DNA from 2 places in the Leptospira tipperaryensis genome. Region 1 is predicted to be linked to the other one. Evidence: riboswitches for the same ligand, from Rfam matches in the RefSeq annotation. Region 1 holds a riboswitch; the other holds the start of a gene.
The links. Region 1 has a riboswitch for cobalamin ahead of A0128_RS05045 (TonB-dependent receptor plug domain-containing protein). Riboswitches for the same ligand answer to the same signal wherever they lie in the genome.
Positions count from the first base shown of each region.

Region 2: linked by a shared signal. The riboswitch ahead of A0128_RS21145 (CbtB domain-containing protein) and the one ahead of A0128_RS05045 (TonB-dependent receptor plug domain-containing protein) in region 1 are both predicted to bind cobalamin.

Region 1 is NZ_CP015217.1:1,054,253-1,058,681, forward strand. It holds gene A0128_RS05035 (class I SAM-dependent methyltransferase) at 1-283, opposite strand, end outside; gene A0128_RS05040 (CapA family protein) at 371-1,417, shown strand; cobalamin riboswitch at 1,564-1,742, shown strand; gene A0128_RS05045 (TonB-dependent receptor plug domain-containing protein) at 1,821-3,953, shown strand; gene A0128_RS05050 (YncE family protein) at 3,955-4,429, shown strand, end outside.
Region 2 is NZ_CP015218.1:377,345-381,773, forward strand. It holds gene A0128_RS21140 (hypothetical protein) at 1-1,485, opposite strand, end outside; cobalamin riboswitch at 1,781-1,961, shown strand; gene A0128_RS21145 (CbtB domain-containing protein) at 2,100-2,282, shown strand; gene A0128_RS21150 (CbtA family protein) at 2,284-3,072, shown strand; gene A0128_RS21155 (CbiX/SirB N-terminal domain-containing protein) at 3,073-4,260, shown strand; gene A0128_RS21160 (DUF3209 family protein) at 4,275-4,429, shown strand, end outside.

The DNA.
Region 1 (4,429 bases):
AAGTCGCGAAGTCTAGATCTTTCAGATTGAGTCCGAAGACTCGGGAGATCTCGCTTCTTACTCCATCCGAAAAATAATTGTCATATCCTCGATCGCTTCGTTTTAAAAAATATTCTTCCGAATAATAAGAAGCCACTTCTTCGGGAGAAGGTTGTGGACTTACTTGGACGAGAGCGCAACGTTTGCATTGAACGATCTGGAAAACTTCGTTTTTATGATTGGATTTGGAGAAGAGCGGTTTGAATTCCGAGGAGCCGCAGGTATTGCAGGGGATACGTTCCATTCTTCTATTTCTATCGGGCAAAGATCCGAATCCTTTGATAGAAATTCTGCTTTACGCGGATCTTCTGCCTGAAACTCATGAAAGGACATGAAACAGGCTATAGTTCATTCCATTCTTTCCTTTTTATTTTTGATTTCTTCCGCACTCCTTGCCGATCCGCAAGCAAACACAACGATTAAGATCAAAGCGGTCGGGGACATGGTGCCGGGGACTAACTATCCGGAACCTCTCAATATTCAAGATCCTAGATCTTTCCTTTTTGGAAAGGTGGAGAATCATCTCAAAGGTGCGGATATTCTTTTTGGGAATTTTGAAAGCACTCTCACCACTTATCCGAATACATCAAAAGACACTTCCAGAAAGATGATCTTTGCGTTTAGAACCCCTCCATCCTATGCGAAGGTTTTAAAAGACGTCGGATTTGATATTTTAAGTATTGCTAATAATCATTCTTTGGACTTTCATCAACAGGGTTTTGACGATACTCAGAAGAATCTTTCCGATGTAGGTATTCGTTATACCGGCAAAAAGGGAATGATCACTTATATGAACGTAAAAAACGTTTCAGTCGCTTGGATCGGATTCTCACATCTGAAGTCGCATAACAATGTGAACGAAATCGAGGAGGGAGTTGCGCTTGTAAAGGAAGCAAAGAGAAAGGCTCAACTCGTTTTTATTTCCTTTCACGGCGGTGCGGAAGGCGGTCCCGCTCTTCACGTCAAAAATCAGATGGAACGTTTTTACGGAGAATACAGAGGAAACCTTGTCGAGTTTAGTCATTCTCTCATCGACGCGGGAGCGGATCTCGTGATCGGTCACGGTCCTCATCTTGTGCGCGCGATGGAATTGTATAAGGGAAGATTGATCGCTTATTCGCTCGGTAATTTTATGGGTTACAGAGCTCTTTCTTCTCGCGGAATCGTGGGTTATTCTCTTGTTTTAGAGGCGGAAGTGGATTCTCAAGGGAAGTTTGTAAAAGGGAAAATTATTCCTTTGCAATTGGATTCAGCTTCGATTCCGGAATACGATTCTGAAAAAAAGACGATTGATCTTTTGAGAAAATTAACAAGAGAAGATTTTCCTTCGAAGGGACCGAAAATTTCCGAAGACGGAGTGATTTCACCGGGAGCATAAAAGCCCGGTTTTCGAATCGGATTTTACGAAATCCTCCATCATTTTGGGATTTCATTCCGATTTTTCTTCCAGAACTTATACCTTTGGTCGAGATTTCGACGAAAGGTATAAAATCTTTTCTCTTGCTCCCTGGATCTACACCCTAAATTCTGGACTCGTAGCTTGTTCATCCTCTTAAATGAGGAAGGGAATCCGGTTTAATTCCGGAGCTGAACCCGCAGCTGTAATCACCTCCAAAAAGTTTTGTCAACGAGGCCACTGTGTTTCACGGGAAGGCGGCAAAATCGGTGAGAGCCAGAAGACCTAACAAGCCACAACAAACTGATAGGACTTTCGGGAGCTAAAGTCGGGTTTGAAAAATAGCTCCAATTTTTCTTTCCCATTACTCCGTACCGCGTAAAAAATGGGATCAAGCAATTACATTCGATATTTAGAATATTCTAAAATATTACTATTTTTTATTTCAGCGGCAGGCCTTTACGCTCAGGAGAATCCTAATTCTCCAAAAACACAAAAGGCTGAAACAGTTCAAGTTCTCGGAAAGGCTCCCGAGTCCGGTTCCCAGAATTTTCGTTCCAATCCGAGCGGTTTTCAGACCGCGATCAAACTGGATGAAACCTCGGCGCGTTATACGTCTTTGCCCGAGGTTTTGGAAAGAGAAGCTGGACTTCGGGTTCGTTCTTTCGGAGGTCTTGGTTCTTATTCCACGCTTTCGATTCGAGGGACCAATCCGAATCAGTCTCGGATTTATTTGGACGGAATTCCTCTCAACAATTCGCAAGGGGGAGAAGTCAATCTCGCGGATCTTCCTTTTGATAGTTTGGAAAGTGTGGAAGTCTATCGTTCCGGAAATCCGATCGGATTTTCCGGTTCTGCGATCGGAGGATCGGTGAATCTTGTGACGAGAAAAGATTCCGGAAAACCTAAAACGAGGATCAATATCGGAGGCGGATCATTTAACACCGGAAAGGCGAGCATTTCTCATACTGGAACTTATAACGGGATCGGCGCGAGTTTTATGGCCCTCGGTGAAAAATCGGATCAAAACTTTTCCTTTAAAAACGATCACGGAACCGTCGTCTTAAACACGTTAGACGATACCATTGATCGAAGAAAAAACGCAGGTTTTGAAAGAGCGGCGCTTTTCGGAACTCTCAAATATCAGATCGGTAAAACTGAACTGAAGTTCTTAAACGATTTCAATCATAGAATCCACGGCCTTCCCGGACCCGGCTCGAATCAAATAAATCAAGTTCATAGAAAATACGATCGTTATACCGGATCTTTCGCCTCTGATACAAAGGGACTTTTTTTTGATTGGTTTCGTCTGGAGACGAGAAGTTTTTATACCGCGGCCAAGGACGATCTCTTTGATCCAGGTTCGGAGTTTTCGAAAGGAACTCCAAATTCAAGAGCGGAGATTCGTCAGATGGGTGTTCAACTCATGCCGACTTTCTATCTCACCGATTACTATCAAATCATCCGCGGTTTTGTTTCCCTTGAGAAAGAATCTTTTGATCGAGAGAGGTTGACTCCTTCCAATTACGTCTCGAGAATCGAACCTCTCAAAGAGAGAACCTATTCTTCTTATCGTTTAGAAGACGAGATTCGTCTTTTTGACGCAAAGGTTTTACTGATTCCTTCCGTGACATGGGATCACTATAAGGATCGTTTTCCTTCGGAAGAACCTTGGTATCGAAAGGAAGATCCTCTTTCCAGAGATCAAAAAAAAACTACATTCACAAATCCTAAATTCGGTTTTGTCTGGAAGATCTTTGAAAGAGAGACCTGGGACATTCAGTTTCAAGCAAACGTTTCGAAACAATATAGAATTCCTTCCTTTTTGGAAATGTTCGGAGAGCAGGGGAGCATCATCGCCAACCCGAATCTCAAACCGGAGCAGAGCGGGAATGGGGACGGCGGTTTTGTCTTGAAGACCGATCATTCTTTCTTAAAAACCAAGACGAGTGTTTCTTATTTTTCAAAAGATATCAAAGATATGATTCTATTTCTTCCGAATTCTCAATTTACTCTGAGACCGGAGAACGTCGATTCGGCGAAGATTCGAGGCGTTGAATTTTCTCATCGAGAGGATTGGAAATACGGTTTTAGGTTTCTTTTCAATTATACGTATCAGAGCGCGATCAACAATTCTTCTTCTCCATATCTAAACGGGAAAGTCCTTCCTTTAAGACCAAGACATGAATTTTCAAGCACTCTTTCCTGGAAAGGAAAACGACTCGAAACCGGTTTGGAATTGTTGTATATTGGAGCCGTGTTCCGGGATAGAACTAACGAATACATCAACTACATTCCTGCGAGGCAGATCTGGAATTGTTTTTTTACCTGGGTTCTTTATTCCGAACCGGGAGAATCTACGAAAGATTCTTTGGGTAATATCAAAGAATCCGCACCTTCCAAAGAATTCTTACTTACCTTCGAAGTGAAGAATTTTACGGATAAGAGAATTTCCGATCTGATCGGTTATCCGCTTCCCGGAAGAAGTTGGTATGCGACTTTGAGTATGAGGTTTTGAAATGAAGTCGAAACTTTTGATTTTAATTATATTCTACTTTTTGAATGTTTCCTGTCAGGATCTGCAAAGGCCTTCTTTTTTGAGCCTTCTCTTAACTCAAAATCTTTCAGGTAATATCGGAGTTGTGACTACCGACTTTAGCGGCGGAGGAAGGTTCAAGGTCATCAATCCTTCTCTTCTCTATAGTTATCCGGGTCTGACCCCGATTCATTCGGACGCTCTCGCGAGGTTCGGTTTGGGAAGGGTTTATATCTTGAATCTTCTCAATCGAGACAGCATTCAGGTTTTAGATCCGAATTTCGGCTTTATTACGGTTTCGGAACTCTCTCTCGGATCCAAGGTCAATCCGGCCGACATAGAGTTTGCGGGACCTTCCAAGGCTTACGTTAGTCTCTATGGTTCGAATCGACTTTTGATTTTGGATCCGACTTTGATGGTCGTAACGGGTTTTATCGATTTGGGAAGTTACTCGGAAA
Region 2 (4,429 bases), on a different replicon from region 1:
AGTCTGCTCGGGTTCGAAAGTGATCTGTCTATGAAAGAGATGTTTGTCTATCTTATGAACGTGATCGACTACTGCTTTTAGTTTTTCGGAGGTCATAAGAAACGCATCCGTCTCTCCATACATCTGATCTTCGGAAAGAATCGGATAAGCGAGATTCGGATTGGAAGAAACTCCGATGAGTCCGTTGTATAAAAGATTACTCAATTCCCAATCGAGGAGATGTAGGAGGTCCTCGACCCCGCTCTGATTTGCGGAGTCGTCCTTTCCCGTTTTACGAACGAGAGAGGCTTTTACTTGTTCGTAGGATTGTGCGAGATGATTTCGAGAAGGAGTTTTTTTTCCGGAAAGAATCAAACCCAGCCATTCCGGCAAAAGATAGATCGCAATACTGTGGTTAGACGGATAGGGTTCTTCCGAACGACTTCTCAATTTTTCCAACGTGGAAAAGAGTTGAACGATCCTTGAGGGAGAAAGCAGATTCTCATCCAAAAAGAAAAAATGAAGAAACAACAACACCGGTTTTGGAATCGGAGAAATATCCGAACGATACTTCGCATAACAAGAAGCGTAGAGTTGAAGGAAAATCTGAATGTCTTCTGGCTTGTGGTCCTTTCGAACCAGACCCGGATGTTCCTTAAACGCGTTCACCCTTTTTTGAATGTCAGCCGTCGCCGATGCGCCTATTCCCGAGTATCTTAGAATCTGATGAAGGCTATCTCTGAATTCGTCGGGAAGAGGTTGATCGTCTTGACCGATTGCACCGGCCATGTGAACCCCGCCCCAGGTTCTCGATTTCTCCGCGTCTTTCTCCGGAAGCGTCTGGATTTGGATTCCGATATCGTTTCCTTTGAAATTTAAGATCGTCGCGTCAAATCGTGTCCACTCTCGATCTTCACTTGAAAAGAGAACGTGAATTTTTTCTCCCGCTCCGATTGGAAACGAATGATATAGTTTTTTTGCAAAGACCTTTGCGTGAAAAGATTTTTGAACCGACTCGGGTCCGATCGGACCGGAAAATAACAATCCCGGAAAAGCTTCTTCACCATCGGTTAAGAATACTACCGGAATGATTTTTTTTGGATGAGGGCCCAGATCGTGAACGAGATGTTGGAGCCTCTTGAAGATCAAAACGTCTCTCCAAGCCGGAAGTTCTCCCAAATGTGCAAGATATGTCGCGAGCTCGGGAAGCAGAACTTCCTGAAACCAAGAAGGGGACTCTACAATTCTTCTGAGAACCCCCACACTCGCCTGATCCAAAAAGGTATGGATGTGTATAACGTCTCTTCCGTTGAGATAGGTAAGAGGAAGTTTTTTGAGAATTTTCGCTCGATAGAGAGAGCGGAGTTCGGTCGAACGACGAAATCTTTTTTCGAGCCAATATCCTGCAAGTATCAGCAAAGCAACAAAGATAGTTCCGTTGATGACCGGGACCCAAGAGAATTCAGGCCAGACTAAAACGGGACGGGCTTGTGCGAGAAGAAACATGCGGAATGTATAAACTTCTTATAGTCAGGGTCAAGCAGGATTCTTAATAACGACGGGCATCTTAGAATCCCGAACAAACGAATTCCAAATCTTCAAACCATTCTTACCCGATGTCGCTTAAACAATTTTTTATCTTTTCGAACCGCGACTTCATCGTAAGCTTTCGGTTTTTTCAAACCAACTTGTATCTTAGAATACAAATCGTTTGGTTTCAACTCTAAAAAATGACTTACGCTTTTTAGAATTCGAATAAAAAATATTCTTTTCAAAAGAATCCATCGGATCCCTGGTGGACTTACAGTCCATTTTCATTGGAACGCAGGTGTCACACATCTGTGGGAAGACGGTTAGAATCCGTCACGGTATCCGCCGCTGTAAGAGGGACGAAAGGCATATTAAGTCACTGGGGTAACCTGGGAAGGCATGCTGAGTAGGATGATCTCAAGTCAGAATACGTTCAATGAAGATCCTGAAGATACGTTTTGCCTCGGAGTAAAGGTAACTCGTAGCTTAAATAGAAAATTACCATAGAACACGTGTTAGGTCCTATCCGTAGGAATCTCATGTGTTCCATAATCGTTTTGTCTACGTTCACTCTTTAGGAGGAGTAACCTATGCATACCGTCTCTACGTCCACGCGGAAGAGCCATACCGTCCTTTCTTTGGATCCGGTTTTGACTCTATCACTGATTCTGATTTCTTTTTTTGTGATCTATATCGTTGGTTTGGAACCAATGCCGACCTTACACGCATCCTTTCACGATATACGACACGCGACCGGATTTCCTTGTCATTAAAATGAAAGAAATTTTTCTCAAACGATTGGTCTTAGGATGTAAGGCGGGTTTGATCGCCGGGTTGGGTTACGGGATTTTACTCCAAGTTTTAGTAACTCCTCTGATCCTAAAGGCCGAAAGTTTTGAAACAAAGTCGAGTGAGAATTCGGGCCATGTCCATTCTCACGAACATGGAACCAAAGAACATCCTCGCTCCGCAAATCCATCAGAAGAATCGAATACGTTTTCTCCGAAACGTTTTGTCTGGACCTGGGTAGGCGCGATTCTTCTGGGACTTGCTTTCGGATCCTTAGCGACGATCGGTTTTAGTTTATTAGAATTTTCTCAATTACTTTCTCCGGAGTTTTTGAGAACGCGCTGGAAATCCTCGTTTACCATTTCTATTCTGGGGTTTTTGATTTTTTTTGGAATTCCGTCCTTAGGGCTTCCGCCTCAGTTGCCGGGGATTGTAGGATCGGAAGAAGATTTCGGGTTAAGGCAAAACTGGTGGTTTGGGGCAGTGCTCGGATCCACGACAACTCTGATTGGAATATTCACTTTTTTTAAATTACTTAATAAAAGTCCGATCGCAGCAAATGTCCTTTCTTTGCTTCTGCTCATCCTTTTTCTTTTTTATCTTTTTGTAATACCAGGAATTCCGGAACACTCTACGAAGAGCCTCGCACCCGAGTCGCTTCGTTTGCAATTCATCCTTACGAGCCTGGCAACGAACATTCTGCTTTGGTTGGGCATCGGTTTTTTGGTTTCCCATTTCATCCTAAATCAAAAGACCGAACCGGAAACGATATAGATGAACTCCTTCGGAATTCTCATCGTAGGACACGGAAGCAGAGAGAATGCTTCCAACTTGGAATTTGAAGAATTTGTCGAAGGTTATCGAAACTTACATCCGGCTACTACGATCCGAACCGCATACATCGAACTCACAACTCCCGATTTCAAAACGACTCTTCGAGAATTTGCGTTTACTCACAAAAAGATCGTCATTCTTCCTTTATTCTTATTCGCATCGGGTCACGTAAAAAATGATATTCCTTTGATCCTTTCCGATCTCAAGGAAGAATTTCCGGAACACAGGTTTCTCCCCGCGATGCCGCTGGGAATCCATTCCAATATCATAAAACTCTTATCCATTCGAGCGAATCAGAACAAAGAAATTTCGGAAGAATCTAATCGAAAGACCGGGGTTATCGTCGTGAGTCGGGGCGCGAGCGACGCGGACGCAAACAGCGACTTTTACAAGGCCGTTCGCATTTTTGAAGAAGCAAACTCCTTTCTTTTCGTAAAACCTTGTTTTATCGGAATCACCAAACCTTTGTTAAATGAAGCCTTGGAAATGGCGGTGAAACTTCGTCCGGATAAAATCCTGGTAGTTCCGTATTTTCTGTTCGGCGGAAAGCTCATTCAAAAGATTTCCAATCTGGTAGAAGAACATTCCCAAAAATATCCTTGGATAGGAATACAAGCGCTTCCGCATTTCGGACCGGATCCAATCTTATTTACGATTCTCGACGAAAGAATTTCGCAGGCCATTAACGGAAAAGGAATTCTTCCTTGTGATAATTGCGAATACCGAGTTCAAATACCGGGACTCAAAAATAAAGTCGGGGGGCTCAACTCTCTCCTCTGGAGTTTGAGACATCTCGAAACACATACACAAGCGGCTCCTCACGAATTTCCTCATCGTAATCTTAAAAAACATATCCTTGTCTGCGAGAACGTGGACTGCGCGAGCAAAGGAAGCATTTCGCTTATCAATCGAATGCGCTTAACAATTAAAAAACACGGAAGACAAAACGACTTTCGAGTAACTAAAAGTTCCTGTCTGGGAAGATGTGGAGAAGGCCCAGCGGTCGTCGTTTATCCCGATGGAATCTGGTATCAAAAAGTAAACGATTACGACGCCGAGGAATTGGTCACCGAACATCTGTTTAACGACCGACTGGTTTCCAGGCTCGTAGACAATATCATGCAGTAAATTAGGAGAATTCAATGGCTTGTCACGAAGTAGCGGCTTTAAGATTGGGAATGATGAACGTAATCGGAATCAAGGACGAGGCGACGGTTCAGCACGAACGCGCCGAAATCGGAGAAGAAGCGCTCAAAGCTCCGGGCCCGATCCGATCGCTTGCGGAAGCAAAAGATTT